2 regions of the Arthrobacter tecti genome follow, and region 2 is predicted to be linked to the other one. Evidence: predicted binding sites of a transcription regulator. Region 2 holds the regulator's gene; the other holds the start of a gene.
What was found. Region 2 encodes HrcA, which represses chaperone genes, less so after heat shock. Its sites were predicted from a motif close to TTNGCACTCGNNNNNNNCGAGTGCNAA; they were not measured.
Positions count from the first base shown of each region.

Region 1: the regulator HrcA is predicted to act here: its motif matches at 5,208-5,234, upstream of ACX80C_RS15060 (FmdB family zinc ribbon protein).

Region 1 is NZ_JBTNCT010000015.1:41,583-48,942, forward strand. Features, by position in the region: gene ACX80C_RS15030 (response regulator transcription factor) at 1-464, shown strand, start outside; gene ACX80C_RS15035 (phosphotransferase family protein) at 733-1,929, opposite strand; gene ACX80C_RS15040 (hypothetical protein) at 1,951-2,850, opposite strand; gene ACX80C_RS15045 (GNAT family N-acetyltransferase) at 2,946-3,557, opposite strand; gene galU (UTP--glucose-1-phosphate uridylyltransferase GalU) at 3,566-4,468, opposite strand; gene ACX80C_RS15055 (5-formyltetrahydrofolate cyclo-ligase) at 4,543-5,160, shown strand; gene ACX80C_RS15060 (FmdB family zinc ribbon protein) at 5,295-5,630, shown strand; gene cpaB (Flp pilus assembly protein CpaB) at 5,775-6,446, shown strand.
Region 2 is NZ_JBTNCT010000001.1:97,231-104,590, reverse strand. Features, by position in the region: gene ACX80C_RS00485 (PhoH family protein) at 1-327, opposite strand, end outside; gene ACX80C_RS00480 (GerMN domain-containing protein) at 792-1,673, shown strand; gene ACX80C_RS00475 (16S rRNA (uracil(1498)-N(3))-methyltransferase) at 1,683-2,438, opposite strand; gene dnaJ (molecular chaperone DnaJ) at 2,454-3,581, opposite strand; gene hrcA (heat-inducible transcriptional repressor HrcA) at 3,649-4,665, opposite strand; gene ACX80C_RS00460 (DUF3097 domain-containing protein) at 4,809-5,663, shown strand; gene ACX80C_RS00455 (DUF4870 domain-containing protein) at 5,782-6,213, shown strand; gene hemW (radical SAM family heme chaperone HemW) at 6,261-7,360, opposite strand, start outside.

The DNA.
Region 1 (7,360 bases), on a different contig from region 2:
CTAGGAACGCGACGCCCGTGATCATCCTCTCTGCCCGGAGCTCCGTGGACGACACGGTAGCCGGACTTGAAGGAGGCGCTGACGACTACATGTCCAAACCATTCAGGTTTGAGGAGCTGCTCGCCCGGGTCCGGCTTCGCCTGCGCCAGGAAACGCCTTCCGCCGACAACTCGGTACTCTCCCACAGCAACCTTCAACTCGACCTGCGGTCCCGGCGGGCACTGGTCAACGGAAAGGAAATCGATCTTTCGGCACGCGAATTCGCGCTTGCCGAAGCGTTCCTGCGTAACCCCGGCCAGGTGCTGAGCAGGGAGCAGCTGCTCTCACGCGTGTGGGGTTATGACTTCGATCCCGGCTCCAATGTGGTGGACGTCTATGTCCGGTATCTGCGCAACAAACTGGGGGCTGAGCGTTTCGCCACGGTACGTGGCATGGGTTACCGGCTGGTGTCAGAAGATACCTGAGGCACTCCGCCTCATTGTGCCCGATTCGGTCTTCACGTGGACAGACCCGGGTGCGGTTGGGGGAACGCACCCGGGTCCTTCGGAAGTGGCCGCCGGACTATCCTGCCCCAGGCTGGCCACTGGTCTGTATGCCACGATCGCCGCGGACGAGCGCCGTCGTCGCGCGCCGTACGGGTGGTCGGGTGAACTGGCTGTGGTGTTTCCAAGCATGGCTGCCCAACGTGAGAGGCGGAGGAGCCGTGCATGAGAGTGCTCTCACAAACGAGTGTCAGTTGCGGGCCGCGTTCAGAAAGGTTTCCGCAACAAACAGGCGCCGCTCCGCGTCCTGACGCCAGTGCCCGCCCGCTCGCGCAGGTGCTGCATGCTTGGCCCCGGCGACAAGGGTGAGTGCAACCCCCGCCGCGCGCGCATTCAGCGCTGCCCGGTCAACCCGCGTCTCGAAGTCTTCGGCGAATCGCGCGACAGCTGCGGGAACGTGCACGTAGCGATCGTCCAGGCAGGGAAGGACGGCAAAATGAGCCAGGAAGCAGGCGAGGTCATCAACGAGGTGTCCCGGCCCAAGGCCGTCGACATCCAGCAGGCCTGTAACGCGGCCGTCCGCGACCAGGAGGTTCCCCTCGTAGAAGTCGCCGTGGGTGGGCACCAGCGGACCAGTCGGTGCCGATCGCACAACCTGTTCCACACGCGACGCAAGCGCCGTGATCCGCTCCGCCTCCGCCGGAAGTACGGCCGCAGCGCCCTTCGCGTAGTCCCGGACACGCGCTGCCCAGGGCTGCCTCGTAGGAAGCTCCAGCGCGGCGGGAGGGAACCGTTCCAACAGCTCGACCAGTGCGAGCGGATCCAGGTCCTGCGCTCCGTCCGCCATCAGCCGTTCTGCAAGCGGCACACCGTTTGCAGCCCGGGTAACGAGGACGTCCTTCCCGGGCGAAGCGAAAGGTTGTGGCACGGGCACACCAGCGCCGTAGAGGAGCTCATGGCGGCGGCCAAGCGCAGCTGCCTGCCCGCGCCGCAGCACTTTGAGGAACATACTGCTTCCCGCTCCCTCCGCCCGCAAAACCGCGCGGCGCAACGGCCGGTAGCTCACGGTGGTGATGTCGGCGGCATCGATACCGAACAGCGCCGGACCCACCGACCGCGCGTCACTTGCCCACGGCAAACCCGGCAGGAGTGGGTCGTGCGGATGGCTCCAGACGAGGAGCTCCTCACCACGGGGTCCGGCAACCCTCACAGAGCGAGGCGGGTTCCCAGGCACCTTCGCGGTGGTCACGCAGAGGAATCCGTCCCGGACCCCGCCGTCATGCCTGGATTGGACAGCGAAGATTCCCGTAACTCCTGCGTCCGGGCGGTGGTGAATCCTAAGCAGGCGCCATCCCTGCACGGTGATGCCGAGCACCCCCGCGGCAGACTCAATCGAAGAACCGATACCGCGCCCTTCGAGGAGCGCGAGTTCGTCGGACTCGCTCATGGCGAGGGTGATTCGAAGCTCCTACGCGCGGCGGCGCTGCAGGATGTCGTCCAGATTCATACGCGGAGCGGCAGGAGTCTCGACTTTCGGGGCCACCGCACCGTTCTTGATGGGCGTCTTAGTCTGCGGCTTCGGCGCCTCCGGCAGATCAAGGGGAGCCGGATCCTCACGTTCAGCCTTGGGCGCTTCAACGTAGGTGGGCTTGGGAACCTCAACGGGCTGCCACGGCGCTCCCTGCCCGATCGCCGGGTCCCCCGCTTCTGCTGCCACGGCCAGTGCCGCAGCACGGAGCTCAGCGGCAGTGAAGGGGTTGGCAATCGGTTCGGAGGCGTCGTCGTCGGCTGTCTTGGGGTCGGCGGGCGCGCTCTCGCCATCGAACAGTTTGGTGGGCCGCTGCACGGCCGGATCCTGGTATACCGCGGAAGCGGCCGGCTGTTCGGCTGCCGGACGTGCAGCACCGGCACGACGACGACGGTCGCGAAGGGCAAGCGTGCGCAACGCCACCACGCTGGCTATGAAGAGCAGCAGCGCCAACACCGGCACAACGGAGGGGAGCACCGCCATCACGGCAAGCACGGAGGTGATCAAAGCAGTTACAACACTCACGCAACCCGCAAGGGCAATACCTAACCGCCCCCAGCGCACCCGGAACTCCGGCAACGCCGGGCCCGTGCCACGACCGGCGCCTGGAAGGACATGCCCTACGCGGCGGGATACGGAAGCGGATTCCTCTGTGCTGGACATGTTCATGACGCTCCTTTGGAAACCGGCGTCCCCGGCTGCGGTGCTGGAAAGTGCTGTAGTAATGGACCCGACGGCCGGCTGGGACACCCGACGACGCAGAAGATACGGGGCAACCCAGATAAGCCAGAGCCCGACGATCGCCGCCAGTACCACCGAGCTGTTCAGAGAGAAGTCCACTTACAAAACGTTAGGAGCAGAGTGGGCGGTGGACCCTCATTCAACGCGGTGTGTCCCCTCTGGAATCCTGGAAGTTGAGCAGCCGGTGCGAAATCTCAGCGCTGGAACGCATGCCAACGGCGGAGTAGGCCGCCCGGCGCCTCATCCGCAGTCAACGCGAAGGAGCGGTGGTCCGCCCACGAACCTGCAATGTGCAGGTAATCCTTTCGAATACCTTCATCGCGGAATCCGAGTTTACGCACCACACTGAGGCTCGCGGCGTTCTCGGGCCTGATATTGATCTCCATCCGATGCAATCCCAGTTCCCAGAAGCAATAGTCGGTGGCAAGCGCGACGGCGGTGGGTGCGATACCGCGTCCGGCGCGGTCCCGGGACACCCAGTAGCCTAGCGTTGCGGTCAGCGCCGACCCCCATACGATTCCGGAAACCGTCAGCTGCCCCACGATCGGCCGCCTGCCATCCTGCCGCTCAGTAATGACGAACGGCAGGGCGATGGCAGCACGAGCCTGCGAATTCAGCGCACGCACCATCTCGTGATAGTTGGGGAGGTAGCCGCCCGGTGCGGGGTTCGAAGCTTCCCACGGCGAGAGCCAATCCAGGTTACGCTGCCGCAACTCCATCCATTCCCGCTTGTCGCGGTGGCGAATGGGGCGAAGGAAAAGGTCTCCGGATTCCAGGGTCACCGGCCAGGCGAACCGCCCCCACATGTTTGTGGCTAGCCGTCGAGGGAACCGGTGAACTCCCGCAGCCACGCCCGCAGGTCGGGGCCGAGGTCTTCACGCTCAGATGACAGGGTGACCACTGCCTTGAGGTAGCTGAGCTTGTCCCCGGTGTCGTAGCGACGGCCGCGGAAAACCACACCGTAGACCCCGGACCCTTCACCCTCGGCAGCCGCAAGGGTCTGCAGTGCATCGGTCAGCTGGATTTCGCCGCCGCGGCCCGGACCCGTCTGCTCAAGCACGTCGAACACGCGCGGATGGAGTACATACCGCCCGATCACGGCAAGGTTCGAGGGCGCCTCATCAGCTGCAGGCTTCTCAACCAGTTCATTCACCCGGACGTAGTCCGCCCCGTCTATCGGGGAAATATCAGCACAACCGTAGGCACTGATCTGGGCGGGATCGACCTCAATGAGTGCAATCACTGAGCCACCGGTCTTCGCCTGGACCTCGATCATGGTCTCAAGCAGTTCATCACGCTCATCGATGAGATCATCGCCGAGCAGAACGGCGAACGGCTCGTCGCCGACATGGAGCCTTGCACGCAGCACGGCATGGCCCAGGCCCTTGGGGTCGCCCTGGCGCAGGTAATGGATGTCCCCGAGCTCGGACGCTACACGGACAGCGGCGAGCTTCTCATGGTCGCCTTTGTCCTCAAGGATCTGCTCGATGAAGGGCACGCGGTCGAAGTGGTCCTCCAACGAACGCTTGTTCCGGCCGGTGATCATCAGGACGTCATTGATCCCTGCGTTGACAGCTTCTTCCACCACGTACTGGATGGCCGGCTTGTCCACGACGGGCAGCATTTCCTTCGGCATCGCCTTGGTTGCAGGAAGGAACCGGGTACCCAGGCCTGCTGCGGGAATGACGGCCTTGTTCACTCTTGGTCGCTCAGTCATGGCACAACACTACAGAATCGCGCGTGTGTTCCGCGCAAGGACTACCTGCCGCGCCCGGCGGTAGAGTCGGTTTCATGGACTCTGAAGTTCGTCTCACCGGCAAGGAAGAACTCAGGCGTGCGCTGCGGGAACGACGCACGCAGGTACCTGAAGACGCCCAGCGCGCAGCTGCAGCTTCCCTGTCCAGGCACGTGCTCACCTGGCTCGCCGCAACCCCGGCTGGGGATGGTTCGGGCACCGTTGCCGCATACCTCTCCGGACCGCCGGAGCCCGGCACCGCGGAACTGCTGCCGGCCCTCCGGAACGCAGGTTACGACGTCGTCGTGCCGGTGTGTGAACCGCGGTACCAACTGAGCTGGGTGCGCTGGGAGCAGGGTGTTGAGCTGGCCAAAAGCCCTCGCGCACCGCTCTGGGAGCCTGTGGGACGCCGGTTCCGCTTCACCGAGCTGGGAAGCATCCAACTGGTGCTTGTTCCCGGCCTGGCGATCGATGTCGCCGGGAATCGACTCGGTCAGGGCGGAGGCTACTACGACCGCTTCCTGGCGCAGCTTCAGGCCGAACACGCTGGTACACCTGCGATCGGTTACCTGTACGACGAGGAGATTCTTCCCAGTGGCAGTTTTGGCGCCACAGTGCTGGACATGCCGCTTCGGGGCGCCTTCACACCGTCGGGTTACCGGCCGACCCCGTGAGCCCGCAGGTCGGCCTATTCGATGGAAGTACGTCCGTCAGTGTAGAATTGGCACTCGGACCGGCGGAGTGCCAACATTGATTGTGTCAGGGCCCTACGACGGACCGCCACCAGCGTTTTCCCAGGAGGATTTCCATGCCTACATACGCTTACGCCTGCAGGGACTGCGGCCACGCCTTTGACGTACAGCAGTCCTTCTCTGATGACTCACTTTCGGTCTGCCCCGAGTGCGAAGGGCTGCTCCGCAAGAAGTTCAATAGCGTCGGTGTAGTTTTCAAGGGTTCAGGCTTCTACCGCACGGATTCCCGCTCCACTTCGTCCTCCGTTGAGGCGGGAAGCAGCTCATCTTCGAAGTCATCGTCGGCTTCGGGATCCGGTTCATCCGACTCATCCTCGTCAACTGCGAAGCCTGCCTCCGAGTCCGCGTCTAACTCCAGCCCGTCGAAAGCTGCCGCAGCCGCATCTGCCTGAGCCCTGAAGGGCTACAACCGTAGTTCCTGCTCGGACCGGCCTGCCGCACCACTTTTCCTGCACAGCCCGCACTATTGGAGCGACTTCTCCACATAGCGCGGGCTGTTCCAGTTCCGGGGCCGGGCAGTCAATAGTGTGGTGTGCATGAGCGCATCAACCAGGCCAGCCAATCCGCTTTCGACCCGGGTGCGGTTCTTCCTCTTCCGCAAGCGGCGGTTGCTGGCCGCCGGCCTGCTGTGCGTGGCCGCGGGCGTTGCGGTCGAAGCGCACCTGCCCGCTGAAGCGGAGACCACGCCCGTGGTAGCGGCGGCCGCGGATCTGCCGGTGGGCAGCGTGATCACGGCTGACCAGCTCGCACTGGTAGACCTGCCGAAGGGGGCGGTTCCGAAGCACGCGTACTCGTCGACTGAGCTCGTGGCGGGTCAGCAGCTGGCAACCCCCGTCTACGCCGGAGATGTGATTGCCGAGAATTTCCTCGTTGGTGAGGGGCTGCTGGCGGGCACGGCCAAGGGCACTGTCGCCGTGCCGCTTCGGCCGGCCGATGCCTCGACCGTGCAGTTGCTCTCGCCCGGACAGCGCGTGGACGTTGTCCTCAGTACAGGAAACGGCTTTGAAGTCTCAGGCAAGAACACTGTGATTGCGAAGGGCCTCGCCATTCTCTGGACGTCGGAGGAACCGGCCGGCGGGCCGTTCTCTCCCGCCGGCGGTCAACAAGACGGCCTGGTTGTCGTGGCGGCCAACCCGGACGAAGCCGCAACACTCGCGGGCGCTTCAAGCAGCGGTCAGGTACACCTTGTGCTCACCGGAGGCGGCTAAGCGCCCGCGGACCCGCAACCGGTGAGTCGAGCGTTACTTCACCTAGCTCCAGTGCGGCGGTTTCTGTTCCTTCAGCCACTCGTCGTGGTTACCGTCCTCGTCGTTCCAGACGCGGGGGTCGTCTTCAGCGGCGCGCTGCGGGATGACGTCCCCGTGTGCTCCCGAAGATGTCAAGGCTGCTGAACTCGGCTGGGCGGCCGGGGAATCCTGGCGCTCGTCCTCAAGCGACTCCTCCTGCGTTTGACCTCCCCCCTCAACGGCGCCCCCGGCTGCGGGAGACTCGCCTGCGGCGCGGGTGTCTCCTGCAGCGGAGTCTCCCGCAGCGCGGGCGTCGTCTTCGGCTGGAGTTCCGTTTGGGATTCCTGTGTTCATGCTGTTTCCGTTTCCTGCAGCGGGATCGTTTCCGCCAGTGAGGCCGAGATACCGGCCGACCAGATCTGCGCAACCCTCCGGATCGGTAAAGACTTCAATTGTCCAGAGCGGCATATAGCGCCAGCCCATCCGTTCCAGAAGCTGGGGGCGCAACCTGCTGCGTTCACGCACTGTCAGCGCCCGGTAGCGTTCCGTACCGTCAGACTCGATGGCCATCGGCGGAGTATATTGATCCGCGTCATCGCCGCTGTCCCCCAGTCGGGAGCCGGTTGCCACAATGTCCAGGACACCCTCAGGATGTGCTGAGACGTTGCCGCCCCGGTTGCGGAGGCGTTCAATGAGATCGGCCACGAGCGGATCCTCGTTCGTGGAGTCGACTGGCGTTGACGCTGGCTGCTGGGCTCCGCCGGAGAGTTCCCGGCGCAGCAACTCATAGAAGTCGAGGGCGCCATGTCCGAGCCGTTCAGGGTCGAGATCCTCCGGACGGAAGCAGGTCAGCACGTGCAGGCGGTAACGCGCGCGGGTCATCGCGGTGACGAATG
Region 2 (7,360 bases):
CAGGACCTCGGCCGGCTTCGCAGCGCCCTGTGTCTTGAGCATAAACAGCAGTTGCTCTAGAACCTGGGGGGTCACAGGGGTCCGGTTTACTGCCAGGGTCCGTACCTCGGCGATAAGGCTCGCCGTCCGTCCCACATCCGTCGCCGGTCCGGTGATGGACAATTCATCGCCGCGCACATGGAGACTGATGCCCGGAAACGCCCCCTCGATCAGGGCCAGGGCTTCATCATTCGCACCAAGTGCCTGCACCATCTGGTCGGCCGAATCAAAGTGTATGACCCGGCTGTCCAGGCCCGCTGCACCCATACCCACTGCAGAATCCGTCATAGTAGCGGCCCGTGGCCTTCCATCTCTCCTTATATCGCAATCAGTTGCCTGGCTCTCAGCCGTCCGGGCTGGTTCCAAGACGTTTGGGTGCCGCGCTGACAGCACCTCTCTAGGGTACCGCCGGAGGCTGCGCGCGGCGCGCAACGCGAGCAACCCAGAAGGATCCGGCGATCCCCCGACTGCTTCATAAGTCTCAACTCCGCAACAAGCGGATATCAATCACGTCTCAGTCGTGCGCCGATTCTATGAAAGCGCGCAAGGAGACTAGCGGCCTGTGCGAAGCTGGATTCTGAGGTCTTGCGCAAGCCGCCGGCTCTGCGCCCGTCAGACCTGTGCAGCTTGTTACCCCGAACCTGCACTCATCGCGACTGGAAGGAGAGGAAACGCCAGTGAAGCCTGCTCCTTTGCCCCCATCGCGAAGGCGGCGTTCCCCCTCCTGGAGGGTTGCAACCTTCCTTGCCGTTTTGGTATCGCTTCAGGCCTGCACAGTGGATGAAGAGCCGGCCTCTGCCCCCCAAGCCGCCAGCGAATCCGATGTCCTCCTCGAGTCCGCCACCAGCCGCCTGCCGGACGTTGAGCTGCCCAGTACCGCACCAGCCGAAAGCGCACCGCTTATCCCGGTGTACTGGCTGGGGGAACAGGACCAATTGCTCTATCGGGAGTTCCTGCCCGGCGAATCGACGGGCGATCCGATTGCCGCGGCGATCTGGGCGATGACCAGCACAGAGCCGCTGGATGACGATTACTACAGTCCCTGGCAGACGGCAACCGCTGTGAATACATCAATTTCCCCGGACAACGTCATCACCGTCGACATAACGTCAGATGCCTTCGGAAGCGACCTCGAGCCGGAGGTCGCATCGAACGCGATCCAGCAGTTGGTGTATACCGCCACGGCAGCTGCCGCCAACGCAGGACTCATCGCAAGTGGCAGCCCCAGCAGCGTGCGTTTACTGGTCGACGGTAAGGCCGGATACGAGGCTTTCGGCGGGGTCGAACTCGGCACGGAGTTGCGGCGGGATGTCGAGGCGATGGCTCCTGTGTGGATCATCAATCCACAGGACAGTTCCATCCGCAACGACCCGACAATCATCGTTCAGGGCAGTACCACGCAGACCGGATCCGAACTCGGCTGGCTTATACGACGTGTGGATGGGGGTGGTTCGCCTGCAGAAGAAGTGCTCAGTGGGACCGTCGCTGTGGACGCCGACGCGGGGTCAACCGGGCAGTACGAGTTCAGTGCCTCACTTGATCCTGGCACGTACATCGTCGAGGTCTATGTGCCGACAGAGGGCGAGCCGGCTGAATCAGGTAACGCCGACAACAAGCTGTTCAGCATTCGCTGAGGAGGCGTCCTACCATCGCCCAGCCAGGTGATTGAGGACGGAGATCGCGGCGGGCCCGGCTGTTGAGGTTCGCAGGATGTTAGCGCCAAGACTGACCGCAACTGCGCCGTGGGCAGTGAACAATTCAACTTCCTCCGGACTGACTCCGCCTTCCGGCCCGACGATGACGGCGAGGGTACCCGAGGTTGTTGTTCCGCTCAGCGACCAGTGGTCAGCAAGCGATTGCGCTGCGTCTTCATGCAGGACAACGGCTTGTTCAACACCGCCCAACCAGCGTGCGAGAGCGCGGCTGTCCAGCACATCGAGAACGTCGGGGACCCGCGTACGCCTGGACTGCTTCGAAGCAGCACGGACCAGGAACTCCCACTTCGTTTTGCCCTTCAGAACCTTCTCGGCACGCCACCGAACAATGCTTCGGTCTGCCTGCCATGGGACAACGGCGTCAACACCGAGTTCCGTTGCAGCCTCAACCGCGAGTTCTGCGCGGTCCCCTTTTGCGAGCGCCTGAACAAGCACTATCCGGTGTTTGGGATGCGGATCCCGGCCGATGGAATCCACAGTCAGCGTCACCGCTTGGGCGGACGCAGCAGTGACTGTGCCGGTCAATCGGCAGCCCTCGCCGTCCAGTATGTCCACCGATTCACCGGCTGCAACCCTCTTGACTCTGGCAGCGTGATGCGCCTCTGGGCCTGTCAGGGTGAAACGCGCGCCTACTACGGCTGACGCAATTTCAGCCGGTTCGCCGAAGAAAGCCTGGTTGGTCATGCGTTCGCGACGCCGCTAGAAGTTGCCGAGGCGTTCGCGCAAACGGGCAAAGACGCCTGATCCAGTGCTCGCAAGCTGGCCTTCGGCAAACTGCTCGCCGCGCAACTCCGCCAGGCGCCTGAGCAGCTCTTCCTGGGCAGCGTCTATGTTCCGGGGAGTCTCGACGCTGAGATGCACCAGCAGGTCCCCGCGTCCGTAGCCACGAAGGTGGGTGACTCCGAGCTCGCGCAGAGCGATCACCTCACCAGACTGTGTTCCCGGCTTAATGGTGATTTCCTGATCTCCGTCGAAGCTCGACATCTTCACGGTTGTTCCCAGGGCAGCAGCAGTCATCGGCACGCTCAGCGTGGCGTGGAGGTCATCAGCCTCACGCAGGAAGGTTGGGTCGCTGTTGACCCGGATCTCGACATAAAGGTCGCCCTGCGGCCCCCCGGCGGTCCCGGCCTCCCCCTGCCCGGCCAACTGGATGCGTGTTCCCGTTGATACACCGGCAGGCACCTTGATGGTCAAGCTGCGGCGGCTACGTACGCGGCCGTCGCCGTTGCACTCTGAGCAGGGATGGGGAATGACCGTGCCGAAGCCCTGGCACGTTCCGCACGTGGCGGTGGTCATGACCTGCCCGAGGATCGACCGCACCGCACGCTGAACCTGTCCGGAACCGCCGCAAATGTCACAGGTTCTCGGGGACGTACCCGGCTGGGTGCAGGATCCGTCACAGGTAGAACAGACGGCGGCGGTGTCGACGTCAATCTTCTTGTTGGTGCCGAAAACCGCGTCTTTCAGGTCGATACGCACATTGATCAAGGCATCCTGCCCGCGCTGCGTACGGGATGGCGGGCCGCTCGGTCCGCCCCCGCCGAAGAACGTCTCGAAAATGTCCTGGAAGGCGAACCCGGATCCTGAATATCCGCTCCCGAAGCCGTTATCAGTACCATTCTCATTGCCGGTGGTGTCGTATACGCGGCGCTTTTGCGCGTCCGAAAGAACCTCGTACGCGCGGGTCACCAATTTGAATTGGTCGGCGGCCTCCGGCCCCTGGTTCACATCCGGATGGAGCTTTCGGGCGAGCTTCCGGTAAGCCTTCTTGATTTCTTCTCCGCTGGCATCGCGTGCGACGCCGAGGACTTCGTAGTGATTACTCACTCCTGCACATCACTTCCTATGGTTCTTACCGCGCAAACGGTTGTGGATTGTTGGCCCCGCCATCCGGTCACGACTCATCGAGGATGCGGGAAAGATATCGAGCGACCGCTCGCACAGCGGCCATGGTTGTGGGGTAGTCCATTCTCGTGGGGCCGAGCACTCCCACCTTCGCCAACGCATCCGGTCCGTAACCGGTCGCAATCACCGACGCTTCGGACAGGCCTCCATGAGGGTTCTCGCGGCCGATGCGGACGGAGACGCCGAGTGCGTCCTGCTTCATTTCGGACAAGAGATGCAGCATCACGACCTGCTCCTCCAACGCTTCGAGGACGGGCCCGATGGTCAAGGGGAAGTCGAGCGTGGAACGTGCAAGGTTCGCCGTACCCGCCAGAACGATTCTGTCTTCCCTATTGGACGCGGAGAGTTGCTCAAGACTCTGCCCCAGCGATTGTGCGATGTCCTGCAGCGGCTGCGGGAGCGCAGCTATACACGCGGCAAGCTCCTGGGGGACGGTGGCGAGACGAACGCCTGCTACCTTCTCAAGGAAGCGCTGGCGCAGATCCGCCAGTTCGGATTCCTTTGTTTCCGTAGGAACCACCACGACCCGTTGCTGCACAGCGCCGTTGGTGGAGATCAACACGACTAGTACACGTCCGGGAGCGAGCAATACAAACTCAATGTGACGGACCGCAGCGCCGCCGAGGTGCGGATATTGCACCACCGCAACCTGGTTGGTCAGCTGTGCCAGCAGTCTCACAGTCCGGTCGAGTACGTCGTCGAGGTCGTCGGCGCTCTCAAGCAGAGATTGGATCGCCTTCTTTTCAGGACTGGATAGCGGCTTCACCTCGGCGATCCGGTCGACGAAAAGCCGGTACCCTTTGTCAGTCGGGATCCGCCCCGAACTCGTGTGCGGAGCGGTGATCAGTCCCTCCTCTTCGAGGAGGGCCATGTCGTTCCTGATGGTGGCTGAGGACACACCAAGCCGGTGACGCTCGACGAGGGCCTTGGATCCCACGGGCTCCCGCGAATGCACATAATCCTCGACGATGGCACGCAGCACCTCAAGCCTTCTGGGCTCGCTCATGTTCACCTCCGATGTCCTCAGCCGCACCTATCAACGAATTAGCACTCAACACGCCTAAGTGCCAAGTCTAATACGCTCGGACCGATTGTTAGCATTGGGGCGGTCCCGCGAAAGACGCGGATTCCGGAGGCGAGCTTCTTTATATGTCACATCATCCGTGGGGATCCCAGGATCTCTCAGTGCCACGATCGTCCCCTCTTGAGAAGGTGGAGGCCCGACCCGGCGTCGTTCTGGAGGACGTTCAGACTGGGTTCGTCGGAGAGATCCTCAGCACAGAGAAGTCCGGCGGGCTACACGTCATGGTGCTCGAGGACCGCCGCGGCAAGCGACGCACGTTTCCTCTTGGTTTCGGGTTTCATATCGACGGCGCTCCGGTCGAAGTCATCGCACCTCTCGGTGTCCGGGACACCCGCCCGCAGCGCACCGCCTCCGGGTCTGTCCGGGTATCGAACCAACGGGCACGGGTCGCACGCGCCGGCAGGATCTGGGTCGAGGGTAAGCACGACGCGGAACTGGTGGAAAAGGTCTGGGGAGATGATTTGCGGGTGGAGGGGATCGTCGTCGAACCTCTGCACGGCGTCGACGACCTCGCCGCTGTTGTCCGGGCATTTCAGCCGGGGCCGACGCGCCGCCTTGGGATTCTCGTGGACCACCTCCTGCCCGGCACCAAGGAAGCCCGCATCGCCGCCGAAGCGATGCGGATTCCCGGAGCGGCGGGAAATGTGCTGATCGTTGGACATCCCTACGTAGACGTCTGGCAAGCCGTCAAGCCGAGGGCGTTGGGCCTTGATACCTGGCCCGAAATCCCCCGCGGCGAAGACTGGAAAACCGGAATACTGGGCCGACTGGGCTGGTCGAATCGTTCCCAAGCGGACATCGCCAATGGCTGGAAGCGCATTCTCGGGGGTGTCAGTACCTATGCGGACCTCGAACCGTCGCTCCTCGGACGGGTCGAGGAAGTCATCGACTTCCTCACCGCACCAGGTCCCGGGGACTAACCGCGTGCGTGCCGGTTGACCGGGTGCAACCTGCGCTTTGGGGAAGTAGCCAGTACCCTTAGGAGGTAAGTTCCGCGGTGAGGCCCGCGGTGTGCTCCGATCCCCGAAGGATATATCGTTGTCCAACAACGCAGACCAGCACCGTGAACCACGGTCACGTCCTGTCTCCCGGGGCGGCGACGACGCGTTCCAAGGCTCAAGTTCAGATGCCCTGCCGCTGACACCTTCCGAAGACCGGCAGTGGGCAACCCTCGCACACTTCCTCGGCATTCTTGGGTTCGTGCCCTCCCTGATCATCTTCCTAATCTTCCGTGATCGCGGTCCGTTCACGGCGCAGGAATCGAAGGAAGCCTTCAACTTCACTTTCCCGCCCAGCATCCTCGCTGCGATTTCCTTGCTGCTTTCGCTGCTTCCCGTTGTCGGCGGCATCTTCGCGGTACTGAATGCCGTGATCTGGGTCACGCTCGCCGCCTTCTCGGTCGCCGCGGGGATTCACGTCAATCGTGGACGACCCTACCGGTATCCCTTCAACCTGCGCACCTTTCACTGAATCTCGCTTCGCTGAAACTCCTGCCGAGTTCTACGCCCGGTGTATCCTCAGGCCGGCAGTAGACGACGGACGACGGCGTCAGCCAGCAGGCGGCCGCGTCCGCTCAGGATGAGAACACCGCGGAACGCCGCAGCGGGCTCAACGAGCTCATCGGCAATGAGCCCTGCAACTGCCAGGCGACCCTCGGGCCGCAGACTCGCAGTCGGGAAACCTTCCGCGAGTCTGACGCGAAGGAGAACATCCTCGACGTAACGGGCATTGGCGTCGAGCGTTTCCCGCCCCGCGGCAGGGGAAGAATCCGCCTCAACCCTGTGTGCATAGGCTGTCGGGTGCTTGACATTCCACCAGCGGACACCACCGATGTGCGAGTGTGCGCCCGGACCGGCACCCCACCAATCCTCGCCCTTCCAATAGGCAAGATTGTGGCGGCATCCGTCCTGTTCGGTTCGCGCCCAGTTACTCACTTCGTACCATGACATTCCTGCGGAGCTGAGCATGGAGTCGGCCAGTTCGTACTTTTCGGCGTGGTCATCGTCGTCGATTCCAGGCATCTCGCCGCGCCGGATCCGCGCGGCCAACCGGGTCCCCTCTTCGATGATGAGTGCGTAGGCGGACACATGATCGGGTTCCAGCGAAAGCGCCGCATCGACCGATGAGGCCCAGTCTTCGATCCCCTCCCCTGGTGTGCCGTAAATCAGGTCGAGACTGACTTTGAGCCCTGCCTCGCGCGCCCACCGGACAGCCAGAGGCACTCGTTCCGGTAGGTGGGTGCGATCCAGCACCGCAAGAACGTGCGGGACCGCCGACTGCATTCCGAAGGAGATCCGCGTGAATCCGGCCTCCGCGAGGGCCGCCAATGACTCAGGGGTAACCGAATCTGGGTTCGCCTCGGTAGTTATCTCGGCCGTTGACTCCAGCCCCCAGATATCCCTCGCCGCGCGAAGCACGCCGACAAGATCCGCCGCAGGCAGGAGGGTTGGTGTACCGCCTCCGAAAAACACCGTGTCCAGCCGACGTACGGCGACGCCTGACGCTTCCAGCACACCCGCCCCGAAATCCAATTCTCGGCTAACCGTCTGGGCGTAATTCGCCTGCGAAGCACCACCGCCTAGTTCGGCGGCTGTGTAGGTGTTGAAGTCACAGTAGC